Regions from separate parts of the Streptosporangium sp. NPDC049248 genome, predicted to be linked through region 1. Evidence: riboswitches for the same ligand, from Rfam matches in the RefSeq annotation. Region 1 holds a riboswitch; the other holds the start of a gene.
The links. Region 1 has a riboswitch for glycine ahead of gcvT (glycine cleavage system aminomethyltransferase GcvT). Riboswitches for the same ligand answer to the same signal wherever they lie in the genome.
Positions count from the first base shown of each region.

Region 1 (9,698 bases):
CTGCTCAAGCGACACGGTGGTGCCGTCGGCGGCCGGAAGCGTGAAGTCCGGGGCGGCGTCGCCCGGCTCGAGTTTCATGATGTCCCTCCGAGGAATGGTTCCCCGGTCAACTTACCGGCCTGTCCGAAGTGCCGTGGGTGGTCCGGACCTGACAGACTGATCGATGTCAAGGAGTAGGGGAGGAGAGCCATGGCGGACACCGATCCCGCGGAGTTGGAGCGGCAGATCGAGCGCACGCGCGCGGAGTTGGCTCAGACGGTGGACGCCATCGCGGACCGGGTGAGCCCCAAGCGGGTCGCGGAGCGTGGTGTGGCGAAGGTCAGGGCGAACGCCGAGCATTTCGTCGCCCAGGTCGGTGACCTGGTGACCGGTGCGGCGGGGCCGAAGCCGGTCAGGCTGAATGGGGAGCCCGAGGATCTGTGGGCGGACGACCGGCCGGATCTGGCACCGATTCTGATCGGTGTGGGCGCGTTGCTGGCGGTCAGTGCGGTGATCATGTTGTGGCGGCGCCGCCGGCCGTGACCGGTGGACGGCGCCGTCGCGCGGCGGTGGGTGTGCTTCGATGCCTCCGGCCGTACGGATTCGGCGCCGATCCTGACCACTGTGGGGGCACCGGTGGTCGGAGGTCCCGAGTTGAGTAGGGGTTTACTCATGCGCCTTTTTCCTTGCTCGCGGAACATTGCGAGCAGGGAAAAAGGAGGGTAAATCCGTGAAAAGCATCATTCGCGCTGCGGTCGCGGTGGCGGCGACCACCGGTCTCATGCTGACGGTGGCTCCGGCCGCCTTCGCGGCGGCGGCGCCGGCGTCGGCCGCGCGCGACTTCGACGACAGCTTCGACCAGGAGTCCAGGAACGGTCTGGCCACGGTCGAGGCCGAGTACTCGGTCGAGGGCGACGACGAGGACGAGAACACGTTCGCGCTGCGGGGCGGGCTGTACGACGGTGACAGGCGTTCGCTGGCCCGGGGCGGGCGGTGTGCCTACTTCGAGGTGCAGGCCGCCTCGTCCGATGACGAGGACTGGAATGCCGTCAAGCGCGTGAAGCAGTGCGGTTATGACGACACCAAGTACTTCCGCGTCAAGGCGCACGACGTCAGCGAGGTGCGGGTGAGGACCTGCCAGATCAGCTACCGGGGTTGGTCCACCTACAAGTGCAGCAGGTGGTACGAGCTCGACCTGGGCTTCTAGAGGTTTCCGCCGAGCCCTGACACGGGGCCTCTCCGGGCGCGGGGGCGGCGCGGGCCTCCGGGGCCGGAGGGTGGGGGATGGGACACGAGCGGGCACCCGCCGGTGGGCGAGGTGTCCGCTCCGCGTGCACGGGTGGTGGGTCAGAGGAAGGTGCGGCCCTCGCCCCGGTAGGTGGGGACCTCGTCCACCACCCTGTCCCCGTCGATCAGGTGCAGACTGGCGAAGCGCTCGCAGAGCTCGCCGGCCTTGGCGTGCCTGAACCAGACCCGGTCGCCGGTGCGCAGGTCCTCGGCGGCCTGTCCGACCAGGGGGGTCTGGACCTCGCCGGCTCCCTCGTCGGGGTCGTACCGCAGCCCGCACGGCAGGTAGGGCTGGGGCAGGCGGTCGGCGCCGGGGGCGCCGGAGGCCGGGTAGCCGCCGCCGAGGACCGTGACGACGCCGGGTGCGGGGCGGCGCACGACGGGCAGGGCGAAGAGGGCGGCGGGGTGGCCGCCGAAGCCCCGGTAGAAGTCGAACAGGCGGGGGTGGAAGAAGCCGGAGCCGGCGGCGATCTCGGTGACGGCCCTCTCCCTGGTGGTCTTCTCGATGCTGCCGGTGCCGCCGCCGTTGACGAACTCCAGGTCGGTGATCTGGCGGACGGCCTGGACGATCCGGCCCCTGCGTGTGATCAGCTCGCGCTGGGAGCGGGTCTGCATCAGGCGGATGGCCCGGGTGAGGGCGGGCTTGCCGGGAGGGTCGTCGCCGACCCCGGCGATCTGCGCCTCGTACGCCATCACGCCCACGAGGCGGAATCCGGGGCGTTTGGCGATCCGGGTGGCCAGGTCGGCGGCCTGGTCGCTCTCGCGGACGGGGGAGCGGCGGACGCCCGCCCGGAACCGGCCGCCGAAGGCGAGGTAGCCCGCGTCGATGTCGAGGCAGACCCGGATCTCCTGGCGGTCGCGGACGCCGGCGACGGCGGAGTCGACGAGGTCGAGGTGGTCGATCTGGTCCACCATGACGGTGATCTCCCGCGCGGCGAGCGGTTCGGCGGCCAGCTCGGCGAGCGCGGCGCGGTCCACCGTGGGGTAGGCGACGAGCACGTTCCGCATTCCGGTGGAGACCAGCCAGAGGGCCTCGGGGAGGGTGAAGGCCATGATCCCGGTGAAACCGTCCATGGCGAGGATCCGTTCGAGTACGGCCCGGGACCTGACGGACTTGCTGGCGACCCTGATCGGCTTGCCGTGAGCCCGATGGAGCATTCCCTCGGCGTTGGCGCGCAGGGCGGGCAGGTCGAGGACGGCGAAGGGGGGGTCCAGGTGTGCGGTGGCCCGGTTGTAGCGCTGGAGGTCGTCCATGTCCGCAGGATAACTCGGCTCGGGAGAATATGAGCAGTGTTCATGTTGATGGAGGGTGCTCAATGCTCCCGCAAGGAGGGCCCCAAGATCGCGCAAGAGGGTGGTTGATCCCGGCCTCGCCCCCGCCGGAACGCGTACACCTGACCGAATGACGACTACTCTCCAGGACGTCCTGGCGGGCTCGGCGGGCACCGGGAGCGCGGGAGGCAGGGCGGCCGAGCAGTTTCAGGACGTCCGCCGCAGGTCGGTGCGGCTGCTTCGGCCGGGGAGGACCCCGGCGGGCGTGTCGGCGGCGCTGGTGGCGTCCGTCGTGCTGTCGGTCTCGGCCGCGGTGACCGTGGGCCTGCTGATGGAGTCGCCCGTCGCGCGCATGCCCTACCGGCGGCTCGTCAACGGGGTCGGCTCGTGGAGCTGGTCGGACCCCGTCGTGTTCGCCATGGCGGTGCTCGCCATGGCGGCGGGCCTGCTGATGCTCGGGCTCGCGGCCCTGCCGGGACGGCCCAGACTGGTGCCGCTGGAGTCGGGGGATCCGCACCTGGTGATCGGGATCACCAGGTCCGGACTCTGCCGCACGCTGGGGGAGGCGGCGGCGTCGGTGGAGGAGGTGAACGGGGCACGGGTCCGGCTCGCCTCAAGGATCGTCGAGGTCACCGTGTTCACCGAGGCCGAGCGGACCGGGCCGGTGCTGCGCGGGGTGGGCGCGGCGGTGGGTGACCGGATGGCGGGCCTGGGCGCGATGTGCGCGGGCGACGTCGTGGTGCGGCTGCGCAGGCGGAGGGTCAGATGAGACCGTACCTCGGCAACCGGATCGGCCTGGCCGTCACCGGCGCGGTGCTGGCCTGCACCGGTCTCTACGCCTTCCTGCGGGGACGTGGTGACCTGCCCGGCCGGCCGCCGGGGGCCAGGCTCGTGCGCGGGGGGTTTCCCGGGTGGCTGGCCGCGCATCCGTGGCTGGGCTGGCTGGTCGCGCTGCTGCTGGTGGTGCTCGCGCTGCTGGCGGTGCGGTGGCTGCTACACGCCCTGGGCTGGAGACGGTGGGGCAGGCGGACCGGAACGGGGACCGCCATGCTCGCTGTTGCCCTTAAAGAAGTCGAAGGGCTCGTCCGGATTCGGGTCAGGTACGTAAGGCACGAGCGGCTGCGGATCAGTGTGGGCTGCGCGCCGGGGACCGACGTCGGCAGGCTCGTGGCGCGGCTGAACAAGGACGCGGTGGGGAAGGTCAGACGGGCTCTCGGGGAGGTAGAACTCGGCACGATGGTTCGGCTGCACGTCCGTCGGCGCTGACCTGCCGTACACCGGCTCCTCGACGGGGCTCGCGTACACCGGCCGCTCGGCGGTCCTGCCGTAGGCCGGTTCCTCGTCCGGTTCCGCGTCCTCCGCCTCCTCGGGGGCGCTCTCCCGGTGCCGGACGCCGAAGGCCAGTCCGGCGGCCAGGCAGAGCAGCGGGAGCGCGGGCACCACGTAGCGGTGGTCGAAGGCCGCGATGAAGGGCGGCAGGATCAGCAGCATGGTCCCCGCGGCCCAGGGCAGCAGCACCGCGCCGCCGAGCCGCCGCAACCGCATCAGCACGCCGACCAGGCCGACCAGGCAGATCACCGCGAGGAACGGGCCGCGCACGAAGCCGTGCTCCTGGTAGCCGCGCAGCCAGCCCGCGTACGGCTCGGCCATCGTCGGCGCGCCCGAGGAGCCCTGGTAGGCCACGGTCAACTGCTCGGCGGTCTTCCCCTGTGAGGCGGCCCCGGTGGAAAAGGGGCGCGGCGTGTCGGGGAAGACGTAGGCGCTCTGCGGCCCGGGGGTCGGGTAGACGCGCCGGGTCCAGTCGAAGATGTGGACCGCGTCGTCCAGGCCCGCCCGCAGGAAGTCCAGGGGCTGGGCCTTGATGGCCTGGGTGGCGAAGGCGCCGGCGAGCGCGTCGCGCTCGGCCCAGCTGCCCTTGACCTTGTTCAGCGGTGAGGCGCCGTCCCAGATGTAGACCGGCGGCGCCGCGCGCCGCCCCACCGGTTCCGTGGGGCACAGGGCCGCCTCGGGGCCGGTCGGCTGGATCCTGGCGCAGTCGGCGAAGGTCATCGTCCGCGCCCACAGGAAGGTGTTGCCCCGGGTCAGCGCGTAGCCGCCGTGCTCGGATTCGAACCAGGCGGCGTAGGAGCCCAGGCCGATGGCGGCGGCCAGGGTCGCGGAGACGACCGCCCGCCACCCGGCCCGGCGGATCACCAGGCAGACCAGCGCCACGGCGATCAGCGGCAGCCCGATGGTCCGGGTGACCGTCGCGGCGGCCAGCAGCAGGCCGGCCAGCGCGGCGACCCAGGCGGCCGGGCGTCGCCGCCACAGCAGCAGGGTGACCGCCAGCACCGCCAGGAACTGGAAGAGCAGGTCCGCCATGACGAGGTGTTCGAGCTGGATCTGGTGGGCGTCCAGCAACACCGGCAGCGCGGCGAGCGTCGCGCCCCATCCCGGCAGGCGGCCCAGCCTGCGCAGCAGCAGGTAGACGCAGAGCGCCACGGCCAGCCCGAGCAGGTGCTGGACGACGACCACGGCCTGGACGCTGGCCAGCGGCTTGAGGATCCACAGGAACAGCGAGTAGCCCGCGGGACGGGACTCCAGGGGACGGGGGTCGAGCCCGGCGCTCAGGTAGACGAAGGAGTCGGCCCAGAACCACAGGGCGGGCCGGTAGCCGAGCACCGCCAGGGCGCGCAGGCCGCCGCCGGCCAGCAGGGCGGCGATGAAGAGCCAGTGTGCCCCGAGGAAACGGAGCACCCGCGAGGCGCGGTTCGCCGGGTGCGTTCCCGTTACCACCACGACCTCCCGAGTCCCGCGGACATGGCCACCCAGCATAGGCGCGAGATGGGAGGGGCCCATACGTGATGCGAAATTTGGTGGTGATCGAGTTCTTTGTGGCGTTCCAGGCGTTCAGCACTCGATGACGTTCACCGCGAGCCCGCCGCGGCTGGTCTCCTTGTACTTGTCGAGCATGTCGCGGCCGGTGTCGCGCATCGTCTTGATGGCCTTGTCCAGCGAGACGAAGTGCCGGCCGTCGCCGCGCAGCGCGATCCTGGCCGCGGCGATGGCCTTGATCGAGGCGACGGCGTTGCGCTCGATGCACGGGATCTGCACCAGGCCGCCGATCGGGTCGCAGGTCAGCCCCAGGTTGTGCTCGATGCCGATCTCGGCGGCGTTCTCGACCTGCTCGGGGGTGCCGCCCATCACCTCGGTGAGTCCGGCTGCGGCCATCGAGCAGGCGGAGCCGACCTCGCCCTGGCAGCCCACCTCGGCCCCGGAGATGGAGGCGTTCTCCTTGAACAGCACGCCGATCGCCCCCGCGGTCAGCAGGAAGCGGATCACTCCCTCGTCATCGGATTCGCGGACGAAGCGGTCGTAGTAGGTGAGCACGGCGGGGATGATGCCCGCGGCGCCGTTGGTGGGCGCGGTGACGATCCGGCCGCCGGCGGCGTTCTCCTCGTTGACCGCGAGGGCGAACAGCGAGACCCAGTCCATCGTCTGCAGCGAGTCCTTCTCTCCAGGCTCGCTCCGCAGCTGCCGGTGGAGCTGGTGGGCGCGGCGGCGGACCTTCAGGCCGCCGGGCAGCACGCCCTCCTTGTCGATGCCCCGTCGCACGCACTCGCTCATCACCTGCCACAGGACGAGCAGCTGGGCGCGGATCTCGGCCTCGGTGCGGCCGAACGCCCGCTCGTTCTCCAGCATCAGCCCGGAGATCGACAGCCCGGTCTCCGCGCACTGGGCGAGCAGTTCCGCGGCCGTGGTGAAGGGGTGCGGCAGGACCGTGTCGTCGGGTTTGATCCGGTCGGCGCCGGTGGCGTTCTCGTCGACGACGAAACCGCCGCCCACCGAGTAGTAGACCTTCTCGCGCAGCGTCTCGCCGGACTCCGACAGGGCGGTGAAGCGCATGCCGTTGGGGTGGTGGGGGAGCGAGATCTTGCGTTCGAAGACGAGGTCCTCGCCGATGACGAAGGGGACCTCGTGGGAGCCGTACAGGCGGACGGTGCCCGAGGCGCGCATGGCGGCCAGCCGCTCGTCGACCGTGTCGACGTCGACCAGCTCGGGTTTCTCGCCCGACAGGCCGAGCAGCACCGCCTTGTCACTGCCGTGGCCCTTGCCGGTCAGCCCGAGCGAGCCGTACAGGACGGCGCTCACCCGCGCGGTCTTCTCCAGCAGCCCGTCCCGGTGCAGGCCCCGGGCGAACTTGTGGGCGGCGGCCATCGGGCCGCCGGTGTGCGAGCTGGACGGGCCGATTCCGATCTTGAAGAGATCGAAGACACTGATCGTCATCTGAATCCTTCCAGCGCGGACGGTCACGCGTGCCCGAGGACGCGCGTGACCGTGACGCGGGGCGTCGAACTTATGACTCACCCGAGGTGAGCGCGGTGTACTCCTCCGGCGACAGCAGGTCGTCGGCGGAGCCCTCAAGACGTACGCGGAACAGCCAGCCGTCACCGTAGGAGTCGCTGTTGACCAGCGAGGGGTCGTCCACGACCGCCTGGTTGACCTCCACGACCTCGCCGGTGACCGGTGCGAAGATGTCGCTCACCGACTTGGTCGACTCGACCTCGCCGACGGCGTCACCGGTGGCGATCGACGCGCCGACCTCGGGTACCTGCACGTAGACCACGTCGCCGAGCGCCTCGGCGGCGTAGGCGGTGATGCCCACGGTGAGGGTCAGGCCGTCGTCGACGCCGCCGATCCACTCGTGTTCCTTGGTGTAGTGCAGGTCCTCGGGAATGCTGCTCATTTTTTCCTCCTGTAGAAAGGCAGTTCGACGACCTCGACCGGCTCGCGGCTGCCCCGGATGTCGACGGCCAGCCCCGACGACAGGCCGCTGTCCACGTAGGCCATGGCGATGGGCCTGCCCAGTGTCTGGGAGGGCGCCCCGCTGGTGACCTCCCCGGCGACCGTGCCGTCGTCGGCGACCACCACCGGATACCCGTGCCGGGGCACCCTGCGGCCGCCTCCGACCAGGCCGACCAGACGACGGGCCGGCGGGACGTCCCTGAGCGGTTCGAGGGCGGCCCGGCCGACGAAGTCGCCCGGCTTGTCAAACCTCACCACACGGCCGAGCCCGGCGTCGAACGGAGTGCGGTCCGCGGAGAGTTCGTTGCCGTAGAGCGGCATACCGGCCTCCAGACGGAGGGTGTCGCGCGCGGACAGTCCGGCGGGGACCAGCCCGTGCGGTGCGCCCGCCTCGGTGAGGGCGGCCCAGAGGGGTTCCGCCGCCGAGGCCGCGACGAACAGCTCGAAGCCGTCCTCGCCGGTGTATCCGGTGCGGGCGACGAGGGCCTCGTGGCCGGCCACCACGGCGGGCAGGCCCGCGTAGTACCCGAGCCCGTCCAGGTCGGCGTCGGTGAGAGTGCTCAGGATCTCCACCGAGCGCGGCCCCTGGATCGCGACCAGCGCGTACTCCTCGGAGCGGTCCCGCACCGCGGCGTCGAAGTCCTTGGCGCGCTCGGTCAGCTCGGCGGCCACCCGGGGGTAGTTGGAGGCGTTGGCGACGACCATGAACTCCTCGGGGGCCAGCCGGTAGACGATCAGGTCGTCCAGCACGCCGCCTCCGGCGTCGACGATCATCGTGTAGCGGGCGCGGCCGGGTGCCAGCGCGGAGAGGTGGCCGACCAGCGCGTAGTCGAGGGCCTCGGCGGCCTGCGGGCCGGTCACGAAGATCTCCCCCATGTGGGAGAGGTCGAACAGGCCGGCCGCCTGGCGGACCGCGTTGTGCTCGGCGGACTCGCTGCCGTAGCGGAGCGGCATCAGCCAGCCCGCGAAGTCGGTCAGCGTCGCGCCGAGGGACTCGTGCACGCCGCGCAGCGGCGTAGGTCGGGACATGTTCGCACCTCAGACAAGGGACAGATGAGATCATCCTCCCCCTCTGTCATTGGTGCCTGAGAGTTTCATCCGGGTTTTGCCGGACTTTCACCTTCGGCGAGGTCGTGGGACCTGCTTTCCAGAGGCACCTACCCGCACGGTCCTTTGCCTTGAGAGGTTCGCGGGGAGGGCTTGCTCCTTCAGGGGTCCTGGCCTGGATGTCAGGACACTCTCCCGCGCGGGGTTCATCGGTGTCGTCGGCCAGCCTAACCGCCCGCACCGGCCGAGCGAAATCCCCTCGGGCCCGCCGGCCGGGATCAGGCACCCTCGCCCAGTGCCCGGAGACCATCGCCCTCGGGCCCTACGGTGTGCACGTCCGCGCCGGCGGCGGCCATCGCCGCCAGGCGCTCCTCGGCGCCGTCGACGATCTGCAGGTCGGCTCTGGTGTGCGCGATGGCCGCGTCGACGAGCAGGGACACCAGAGGGTCGCCCTGCTCGCGGCGCAGGCGGGTCAGCGCCGCCAGGTCAGAGAGGTAGGCCTGGCGCTGCGCGGACACGAACGAGCCGAGCGCGTCCGTGCCCAGCCGGGTGGCCGCGAGCAGCTTGAGGAACAGTTCGTCCCGGAACCCCGACGAGCGGACCCAGGGAGCGCCCGCCCACTCCCGCAGCTCACCGGCGCCGCTCTCGGTCAGCCGGTACAGCGTCTTGTCCGGGCGGTCGCTCTGGGGCACGTGGCTGCGGGTCACGTGGCCGTCCCTGACCAGCCGGTCCAGGATCTGGTACAGGTGCCCGATGTTGAGGCCGCCCCACTGGGGGCCGACCGCCGCCTCGAACCGGGCCTTGAGTTCGTAGCCGTGGCTGGGCCCGTCGGCCAGCAGGGTGAGCACGGCATGGCTGAGTGGCATGATTCCTACATTGTCACAAGTTAGGAACTTCACGGACCCCCCTGCATTGTGACAATGTATCGGCCATGAGCGTTGAAGTCAGCCTGCGAGGCGTCAGCCGGGTACACGGCTCCACCCGGGCACTCGACGAGGTCGGCCTGGAGGTCGAGGCCGGTCAGGCGGTCGCGTTCACCGGGCCCTCGGGAGCGGGCAAGTCCACGCTCCTCCATCTCGTCGGTGCGATGGATCTCCCCGACGGGGGTGAGATCCACGTCGGAGGGAGGCGCGTCGACGATCTCGGGCGCCGGGGTCTCGACCGGCACCGGCGCGCGGTGGGCTTCGTCTTCCAGCGCTTCCACCTGCTCCCGGCGCTGAGCCTGCTGGACAATGTGCTCGCCCCCGTGCTGCCGCTCAGGGTGGGCTTCGACCGCCGGGCCCGCGCCAGGGAACTGCTGGCCGCGGTCGGGCTGGCCGACCGGGAAC
Region 1 is NZ_JBFAQY010000010.1:184,435-194,132, reverse strand. Features, by position in the region: gene bcp (thioredoxin-dependent thiol peroxidase) at 1-78, opposite strand, end outside; gene AB0K21_RS20500 (DUF3618 domain-containing protein) at 190-522, shown strand; gene AB0K21_RS20495 (hypothetical protein) at 710-1,186, shown strand; gene AB0K21_RS20490 (amino acid deaminase/aldolase) at 1,327-2,520, opposite strand; gene AB0K21_RS20485 (DUF6286 domain-containing protein) at 2,669-3,307, shown strand; gene AB0K21_RS20480 (hypothetical protein) at 3,532-5,313, opposite strand; gene AB0K21_RS20475 (L-serine ammonia-lyase) at 5,428-6,804, opposite strand; gene gcvH (glycine cleavage system protein GcvH) at 6,875-7,264, opposite strand; gene gcvT (glycine cleavage system aminomethyltransferase GcvT) at 7,261-8,352, opposite strand; glycine riboswitch at 8,393-8,477, opposite strand; glycine riboswitch at 8,480-8,578, opposite strand; gene AB0K21_RS20460 (PadR family transcriptional regulator) at 8,649-9,236, opposite strand; gene AB0K21_RS20455 (ABC transporter ATP-binding protein) at 9,302-9,698, shown strand, end outside.

Region 2 (9,698 bases), on a different contig from region 1:
CGAACAGCCAGGCGGCCTTGTACAGCATCAGCCTGGCCAGCTCGATCTTGGCCTTGACCTGGGCGAGAGGGAAGGCGATGGCCTGGTTGGCGCCGATCGGACGGCCGAACACCTCGCGCTCCTTGGCGTACTGCACGGCCACCCGCAGCGCCACCTCGGCGCCGCCGAGCGCGGAGGCGGCCAGCAGGACGCGCTCGGGGTTGAGGATGTCCCACAGCACCAGCGCGCCCTGATCGACCTCACCGACCACGTTCCTCTCCGGGACCCGCAGGTCGTCTATGAAGACCATGTTGGACGGGGTGGTGTTGGCGCCCATCTTCGGGATGGGCTGGAAGGAGAGCCGACCGGCCGCGACGGCCTCGGGGACGTTCACCAGCAGGACGGTCAGGCCGTTGGTGCGGGGCTTGGCCTCGGCGGCCGGGATGGTCCGGGTGACCAGGAGCATCCAGGTGGCGCGCTGCACGCCGGTGATCCAGATCTTCTGGCCGTTGACGACGAACTCCGCCCCGTCGCGACGGGCGGAGGTGGAGATGCCCAGGGCGTTGGACCCGGCGTCGGGCTCGGTCAGCGCGAAGCAGGTCTCCAACTCGCCGGTGGCCAGCCCGGGCAGCAGTTCGTCGCGCTGCCAGGGGCTGCCGTGCCTGGCCAGGGTCATGGCGCCGAACCCGGGGGTGAGCACGTAGGTGAACGCCGAGCCGCCGGCCGAGCCGGAGGCCGACAGGGTCTCGGTGGCCACGGCCAGCTCCAGCAGGCCCTGACCGCCGCCCCCGTACTCCTCGGGCACGGCCAGGCCGAGCCAGCCGCCCTTGGCCAGATCCTGCCAGACCTCCTCCGGCCAGCGTTTCTCGCTCTCGCACCGCTGCCAGTAGTCCAGGTCGTAGCGCGCGCAGATGTCGCCGACGCCGCGTTGGACGGCGAGGGCGCTCTCCGGAAGTGTGAAGTCCACGGTGACCAACTCCATTCTAGTTGCGCGCGCAATCGTAGAACGAAGTTCGGTAAGCCTCCAGGGCCACCGGGACGCGGGGATCAGTTCTGCTGGACGGCACCCAGGCGCGGCCTGCGCGTGTGGTAGACGAAGGCGGGCGGTACGTTGCCCCACACCGTGCGGCCCGCGACGACCTCCTCGAAGGTGTCGACCAGGCGCTTCCTGAAACGCCGTGCGGGAGGAAGGTGCTTGGCGAAACTGTAGGCGAAGGTGGTGAAGGCCGTGTGCGGACCCATGATCGCGATGACCGCGTCCAGCAGGCGGCCCTGTGTCTCCTCGGAGAACGAGGCCCAGGGGAGCCCGCTCACGATCACGTCGGCCCTGGGGAGACCGCGCTCCCGCAGCAGTTGGGGCAGCCGCGCCGCGTCATCGGTCACGACGTCCACCCCGGGGTTCCTGGCGGCGAGGAAATCGGCCAGCCTGGGGTTGATCTCGACGGCCATGTGGTGCCCCCGGCCCCCCAGCCTGCGCTGGATCTCCGCGGTGAACACACCGGTGCCCGGGCCGAGTTCGACGATCACCGGATCCCCCCGGTGGGGGACCGGCGAGGCCACCGCCTCGGCGAGCCGCCGCGAGCTCGGCGCCACCGCTCCGACGGTGCCCGGCGAGCGAATCCACTGCCCAAGAAAGAGCGTGGTGTCATTGGTCATGCTGTGAAGCGTAAAGGGTGCGCCGGGGCGTCGCGCGCGTCATTTCGGTACGATTTTCGGTCGCGTGCGAGGCGGCGCCCCCGGCCGGTGAACGCACACCGGACGGAGAATCCGCCAAGAGGTGGACAGCGAGGTCAGCCCCCAGGGTGACGATCGGCTGACGCCCCGCGGCCACGATGTGTTCCGAACCAGTCATCCAAGGTTAAGGACACATCACATGCAGGAGGTCATCTCCCCACTGAGGCCGGCGGGGAATCGCCCGGTCCCCGCGGGCCTGCTGTACGGCCTGCGCATCCTGGTCGTCGCCCAGGCGGCCGGCCTCATCGCCGCCGCCTCGTTCGCCGGCCAGGCGGTGCACGGCGGGGAGGCGCTGGCCGAGACCCACGTGCTGGCCGGGATGGTGGTGCACCTGATCGCACTGCTGCAGATCGTCGTGGCCGTCATGGTCTGGCGCCCCGGACGCGGTGCCGGCTGGCCCGCGCTGGCCAGCGTCGGCCTCTTCCTGGTCGGCATGGCACAGCACTTCAGCTGGGAGGCGCTCGGCACCCACGTCCCCAGCGGGCTGGCCCTGTTCGGGATGACCGTCGCGGTGCTCGTCTGGGCCTGGTCCCCGGGCGCCGCCGCGCGCCGCTCCTGATCCGGGCGGCGTCTCCGGGATCGGATGACGCCGCCGATCGGAACCACGCCGCCGCGCGGCCGCGGCGGCGTGGTTCCCCGCACTCCTCCCACCTCGCCTCCGGCCGCCGCCCCGGGCTCTGTCGCGCCCCCGGGCGCCCCCTGGTCGCGCGCCCGGCGGTCCGGCCCCGTGCCCTCGCCGGACGGCCGTACGGCCCGTGTGAGCCCCGCACGGGTAGGGTCGCATCAGGCACGGGGGAGGGAGACGGACCGGTGAATCCGGAAGCATCGGGAGCCGAAGATCGAATTTGGACGGTTCCCAACGCGTTGAGCCTGGCCAGGCTCCTGGGGGTGCCGGTCTTCCTCTGGCTGGTGCTGGGCCCGAAGGCCGACGGCTGGGCCGTCGCGCTGCTGATGCTGGCGGGGTTCTCCGACTGGCTCGACGGCAAGATCGCCCGCGCCTGGAACCAGACCAGCCGGCTCGGCCGCCTGCTCGACCCGCTGGCCGACCGGCTCTACATCCTGGCCACCCTGTTCGGCCTCGCCATGCGCGAGATCATCCCCTGGTGGCTGGCACTGGCCGTCCCGCTGCGCGACGTGATGCTGCTGGGCATCCCGCTCATCCTGCGCCGCCTCGGCTACGGCCCGGCGCTGCCCGTGCACTTCCTCGGCAAGGCCGCCACCGCCAACCTCCTCTACGCCTTCCCCCTGCTCTTCCTCGCCCACCACGACGCCTGGTACGCCGATCCCGCCCGGATCGTCGGCTGGTCCCTGGCCATCTGGGGCACAGGCCTGTACTGGTGGTCCGGAGTGCTGTATTGGGTACAGGTGCGTCAGCTGACAAGCGAGGCCAAACGCCTTAAGAGGTGATCTGTGAAGGCCGTCGTCATGGCGGGCGGGGAGGGGACACGGCTCCGGCCGATGACCGCGAACCAGCCCAAGCCTCTCCTGCCCGTGATCAATCGGCCGATCATGGAGCACGTGCTGCGCCTCCTGAAACGGCACGGTTTCACCGAGACGGTGGTCACCGTGCAGTTCCTGGCGGCCCTGGTCCGCAACTACTTCGGCGACGGCGACGAGCTCGGCATGAGCCTGCACTACGCCACCGAGGACACGCCGCTCGGCACCGCGGGCAGCGTCAAGAACGCCGCGGACCGGCTGCGCGACGACCGCTTCCTGGTCATCTCCGGCGACGCGCTGACGGACATCGACCTGACGGACATGATCCGCTTCCATCGCGAGAACGGCGCGATGGTCACGATCGGGCTCAAGCGCGTTCCCAACCCGCTGGAGTTCGGCATCGTCATCGTCGACGATCACGGGCGGGTGGAGCGCTTCCTGGAGAAGCCCACCTGGGGCCAGGTCTTCTCCGACACCGTCAACACCGGCATCTACGTGATGGAGCCCGAGGTCCTCGACGAGATCGCGGCGGGGGAGTCCGTCGACTGGTCGGGAGACGTGTTCCCCCGGCTGCTGGAGCGCGGAGCCCCGCTGTACGGCTACGTGGCCGACGGCTACTGGGAGGACGTCGGCACCCACGAGAGCTACCTCAAGGCCCAGGCCGACGTCCTGTCGGGCCGGGTCAGGGTCGACATCGACGCCTTCGAGGTCTCGCCGGGCGTCTGGGTGGCCGAGGGAGCCTCGGTCGACACCGACGCCATCCTCAAGGGCCCGCTCTACGTCGGCGACTACGCCAAGGTCGAGGCGGGGGCCGAGCTGCGCGAGTACACCGTGCTGGGCAGCAACGCGGTGGTCAGGGAGGGGGCCTTCCTGCACCGCGCGGTCGTCCACGACAACGTCTACATCGGGCCCAGCGCCCACCTGCGCGGCTGCGTGATCGGCAAGAACACCGACCTGATGACCGCGGCCAGGGTCGAGGAGGGCGCCGTCATCGGCGACGAGTGCATCATCGAGGCCGAGGCGTACATCTCCTCCGGCGTCAAGATCTACCCGTTCAAGACCATCGAGGCCGGGGCGGTGATCAACAACAGCGTCATCTGGGAGCCGCGCGCCCAGCGCAACCTGTTCGGCCCCCGGGGGGTCTCCGGGCTGGTCAACGTGGAGATCACCCCCGAGCTGTGCGTGCGGCTCGCCAGCGCCTACGCCACCACCCTGAAGAAGGGCGCCTCGGTCATCACCTCCCGCGACTCCTCCCGCGCCGCGCGGGCGCTGAAGCGGGCCGTGATCAGCGCCCTCAACGCCAGTGCGATCAACGTGCTCGACCTGGAGGCGTCCCCGCTCCCCGTGGCGCGCTTCCACACCGCCAGGGAGAACGCGGTGGGCGGCATCGCGCTGCGCACCACCCCCGGCGACCCGCAGAGCGTCGACATCGTCTTCATGGACGAGCACGGCGCGGACCTGTCGCCGCCGGCCCAGCGCAAGCTGGACCGGGTCTTCTCCCGGCAGGAGTTCCGCCGCGCCTTCCCCGGTGAGATCGCCGAGCTGAGCTTCCCCGCCAGGGCGGTGGAGGACTACACGCACGAGCTGCTCCGCCTGGTCGACATCAGCGGGGTCCGCGACGCCGACATGAAGGTCGTGGTCGACTGCGCGGGAGGCACCTCCTCGCTGGTGCTGCCCAGTCTGCTCGGCCGGGTCGGGGTGGACGTGCTGACCGTCAACAACCGGCTGGACGACGCCTCGCCCACCGAGACCCTCGCCGAGCGCCGTCGCGACCTGCAGCGCCTGTCGGAGCTCGTCAGCTCCTCCAGGGCGGCCTTCGGGGTGCGTTTCGACCCGGTGGGGGAGCGGGTCGCGCTGGTGGACGAGATGGGCCAGCTGATCAGTGAGGAGCGCGCCCTGCTGGTGGTGCTCGATCTGGTCGCGGCCGAGCGCCGCGGCGGCAGGGTGGCACTGCCGGTCACCACCACCCGGGTGGCAGAGCAGGTCTGCAGGTTCCACGGGGTCCAGGCCGAGTGGACGTCCACCGCGATCGACGCGCTCACCGCCGCCGCCAGGGGTCCGGAGATGATCTTCGCGGCCGACGGGCGCGGCGGTTTCATCGTGCCCGAGTTCGGCCCCACGGTGGACGGTCTGGCGGTGTTCCTGCGCCTGCTCGGGCTGGTGGCCAGGACCCGGCTCTCGCTCAGCCAGATCGACGCCAGGATACCCGAGGCCAAGCTGCTGCGCCGTACCGTGCCGACTCCGTGGGCGGCCAAGGGGGCGGTGATGCGCTCGGTCATCGAGGCCGCCGAGCACCACCGCATCGACACCACCGACGGGGTGCGGGTCGTCTCGGAGGACGGCAGCTGGACCCTGGTGCTGCCCGACCCGACCGAGGCGGTGACCCACCTGTGGGCCGAGGGGTTCGACGTCGACTCCGCCCAGACCCTGATCGAGCGCTGGGCGCGGGTGGTGGAGGAGGCCGCCGGGGGTTGAGGCGGCCCGCGCGACAAATACCGCGCGGCGCCATGGACCAGGGGCAGTGTCCCCTGTAACTTTGTCACCGACCGTACCCGCGGTTCAGCGTCAACCTTGACCTTCGCGCCTCATCACTGTATGTTGCGGCATTCGCAGTCTGAGAAAACCCTTGAGAAGCGAAGAAGCGAGGCGCGCATCACTGAGCACAGTTGCCGCGTCTTCGCGGTAGGAGGCCGAGCCGATCGATGCCGAGCGTCTACTGCACGCAGTGCGGTCATGCCAATCCTGAGGATGCCCGTTTCTGTTCACGATGCGGGTCGCCGCTTACCAGGTCCGACACACCCGGAGACAGCACATCGACGATCTCCCTCTCCGGGATCGAGGCCTACGAGGCGGAGACCGGTGAGACGCTTCTCGCCGAGCGGCAGGCCGTCGAGCAGTTGCCCGCCGGCACCGCGTTGCTGGTCGCGATGCGCGGCCCCAACGCCGGCAGCCGGTTCCTGCTCGACAGCGACCTCACCACGGTGGGCCGCCACCCCGAGAGCGACATCTTCCTCGACGACATCACGGTCTCGCGCCGTCACGTGGAGTTCTACCGGCGCGGCGGCGGTGTCTTCACGGTCCGCGACGTCGGTAGCCTGAACGGCACGTACGTCAATCGTGAGCGCATCGAGGAGGTCCCGCTGTACGGCGGGGACGAGGTGCAGATCGGCAAGTTCCGCCTCGTCTTCCTCACCCGCGGCGCCGCTGGAGGATGATGAGCTCGCAGGCCGCTCGTGCGCACATGAGCATCGGGGAGGTGCTCGCTCTCCTGCAGGGCGAGTTCCCCGATGTCAGCATCTCCAAGATTCGCTTCCTGGAGGGCGAGGGGCTGATCGAGCCGGAGCGCAGTCCCTCCGGTTATCGCAAGTTCACCTACGCCGACGTCGAGCGGCTCCGCTACATCCTCAGCGAGCAGCGTGATCGCTACCTGCCGCTGCGCGTGATCAAGGATCATCTGGAGGCGGCCGACCGCGAGGAGCGCCCGGCGGCCCGGCCGCGGGCCGTCCCCGACGACGCGCCCCCCGAGGTCCGTCTCACCCGCGAGGAGTTCCTCGCCGCCGCCGAGCTCGACGAGGAGACCCTCACGGAGCTGGAGGACTACGGTCTGCTGGCCGCCGTGGCCCGCTACTACGACGCCGAGGCACTGGTCGTGGCCCGCAGTGTGGGCGCCCTGGCCGCCTTCGGCCTGCGCGCCCGCCACCTGCGGGCGGTCAAGGCCGCCGCGGAACGCGAGGCGGGACTGGTGGAACAGGCCGTCGCCCCGCTGCTGCGCCGTCGCGGCCCCGGCGCGATCGACCAGGCGGACGAGACGGCGAGGGAGATCTCCGGTCTCCTGCTGGAATTGCACGCCTCGTTGCTGCGTTCCGGAGTCCGTGGGGCACTGGGCCGGTGAGAGCCTGACCAGGCACTCGTACCCCCACGAGTGTTACGTTGAACAAACCGGTCGGAATCCAGCGAAGACGGAGCAGCCCGTGTTGCAGATGGAGGTCGTGGGCGTTCGAGTTGAAATGCCCTCCAACCAGCCGATCGTCTTGCTGAAAGAGACGCATGGGGAGCGTTACCTACCTATCTGGATCGGCATGACGGAAGCCACGGCGATCGCCATGGCCCAGGCCGAGGAACCACCACCCCGGCCACTTACCCATGACCTGTTCCGGGACGTGCTCGAGGGGCTCGGAGTCAGGTTGAGCACTGTCAACATCGTCGCTTTACGCGACGGCATCTTCTTCGCGGATCTCGTGTTCTCCAACGGGGTCGAGGTGAGCGCGCGTCCTTCCGACTCGATCGCCTTGGCACTTCGCACCGGCGCACGTATCTTCGCGAGTGAGGATGTGGTACGGGAGGCAGGGGTGATCATCCCTGACGACCAGGAGGACGAGGTGGAGAAGTTCAGGGAGTTCCTTGACACGATCACGCCTGAGGACTTCGGCCGCGCGGGGTAGGAATTTCGGTGCATTTACGCTTCACGACGCGCCGGGTGGGGTCGTTGACTGGACTTGGCCCCAGTCCTACGGTGCAAGTGAAACCTGCGGTCGTGCGTAAACCCCCAGATCAGGCCGTGGGATGAGAGAAAGCCGGAGGTCCGCGTGGCGGTCAGCAGCGGCGAGGGTAGAAACGCCGACCAGGATGACCCGGAACGGCGCCAGTCGGCACGTCAGCGCGCGGGTGAAGAGGGTCTGCTGTTCGACGGGGAACCGGTGAAAGTACCCGCCGACATCGGCTACAGGGGGCCGACGGCCTGTTCGGCGGCAGGAATCACCTACCGGCAACTCGACTACTGGGCGCGGACCGGCCTGGTCGAGCCCACCGTGAGAGCCGCCCACGGCTCCGGCTCCCAGCGGCTGTACGGCTTCCGTGACATTCTGGTCCTCAAGGTTGTCAAGCGCCTCCTCGACACCGGCGTCTCCCTCCAGCAGATCCGCATCGCCGTGCAGCACCTGCGGGAGCGGGGCGTCAACGACCTGGCCCAGATCACTCTGATGAGCGACGGGGTGAGCGTCTACGAGTGCACCTCGCCCGACGAGGTCATCGACCTGCTCCAGGGTGGCCAGGGAGTCTTCGGTATCGCGCTGGGACGGGTGTGGCAGGAGGTGGAGGGCTCCCTCGCGGATCTTCCCGGCGAACGCGCGGAGTCGGGCGGGGGCCCTTTAGGCGATCATCAGGCCGATGAGTTGGCCCGTCGCCGCCGAGCGCGACGAACCGGGTAAACTCGGACTTGCCGCTGACCCTGTGCGGGAGAGACCCCGACCGCGATCGGGGCGCCGAAGGAGCAACCTCCCCGGAATCTCTCAGGCACCCTGTACCGCACGGACGAGGCAACTCTGGAAAGCAGGCGCGCCCGCCAGGCGCGTCTCACCGACGGTGCAAGCCTCCCGGCAAGGGCAGGTGAAGCTCTCAGGTAGCGACCACGTCGTGATGACAGTCGTGATGACAGAGGGGGAGAGCCGGCATACGCCCGCGCCCAGCACCGGTCTCCACCCCGCCCGAGAGGCTTCTCATGACCGATCTGTCATCGCTCAGCGAACTCGCTCCCCCGCCGTTCGCGACCCGTCACATCGGGCCCGACGACGCCGACCAGACCCGCATGCTGGAGGCGGTCGGATTCGCCTCCGTCGCCGACCTGGTCGCGGTGGCCGTGCCCGAGGCGATCCGCTCCTTCGCCCGGCTGGGTCTGCCCCCGGCGGCAGGAGAGTCCGAGACCCTCGCCGAGCTGCGAGTCCTCGCCGGGCGCAACACGCTGCTCACCTCGATGATCGGCCTGGGCTACCACGACACGATCACCCCGGGCGTCATCCGCCGCAACCTCCTGGAGAATCCGGGCTGGTACACCGCCTACACGCCCTACCAGCCGGAGATCTCCCAGGGCCGGCTGGAGGCCCTGATCAACTTCCAGACCGTCGTCTCCGACCTGACCGCCCTCGACGTCGCGGGGGCCTCCCTGCTGGACGAGGCCACCGCCGCGGCCGAGGCGATGACCCTGGCCCGCCGCGCGGGCCGCACCCCGTCGAAGGTGTTCGTGGTCGACGCCGACGCGCTGCCGCAGACCAAGGCGGTGTTGCGCACCCGTGCCGAGCCGCTCGGCATCGAGCTGGTCGAGAGCGACCTCACCGGGGAGCTTCCCGACTGCTTCGGCGTGCTCGTGCAGTACCCCGGCGCCAGCGGCAGGATCCGCGACTTCCGAGCCGTCGCCGACGCCGCCCACGCGCGCGGTGCCCAGGTGGTCGCCGCCGCGGACCTGCTCGCCCTCACCCTCCTGGCCGCGCCGGGCGAGCTCGGCGCCGACATCGCGATCGGCTCCTCGCAGCGCTTCGGCGTCCCCCTCGGCTTCGGCGGTCCGCACGCCGCCTACATGGCGGTCCGTGACGGCCTCCAGCGCCAGCTGCCCGGCCGCCTGGTCGGCGTCTCCCAGGACGTCGAGGGACGTCCCGCCTACCGGCTCGCGCTCCAGACCCGTGAGCAGCACATCCGCCGCGAGAAGGCCACCAGCAACATCTGCACCGCGCAGGTGCTGCTCGCCGTGATCGCCGGCATGTACGCCGTCTACCACG
Region 2 is NZ_JBFAQY010000020.1:135,930-145,627, reverse strand. Features, by position in the region: gene AB0K21_RS30365 (acyl-CoA dehydrogenase family protein) at 1-946, opposite strand, end outside; gene AB0K21_RS30360 (SAM-dependent methyltransferase) at 1,027-1,635, opposite strand; gene AB0K21_RS30355 (hypothetical protein) at 1,853-2,272, shown strand; gene AB0K21_RS30350 (CDP-alcohol phosphatidyltransferase family protein) at 2,524-3,120, shown strand; gene AB0K21_RS30345 (mannose-1-phosphate guanyltransferase) at 3,124-5,625, shown strand; gene AB0K21_RS30340 (FHA domain-containing protein) at 5,853-6,365, shown strand; gene AB0K21_RS30335 (MerR family transcriptional regulator) at 6,365-7,042, shown strand; gene AB0K21_RS30330 (bifunctional nuclease family protein) at 7,122-7,592, shown strand; gene AB0K21_RS30325 (MerR family transcriptional regulator) at 7,737-8,357, shown strand; glycine riboswitch at 8,373-8,465, shown strand; gene gcvP (aminomethyl-transferring glycine dehydrogenase) at 8,648-9,698, shown strand, end outside.
Region 2: another riboswitch for glycine. It lies ahead of gcvP (aminomethyl-transferring glycine dehydrogenase); the one in region 1 lies ahead of gcvT (glycine cleavage system aminomethyltransferase GcvT).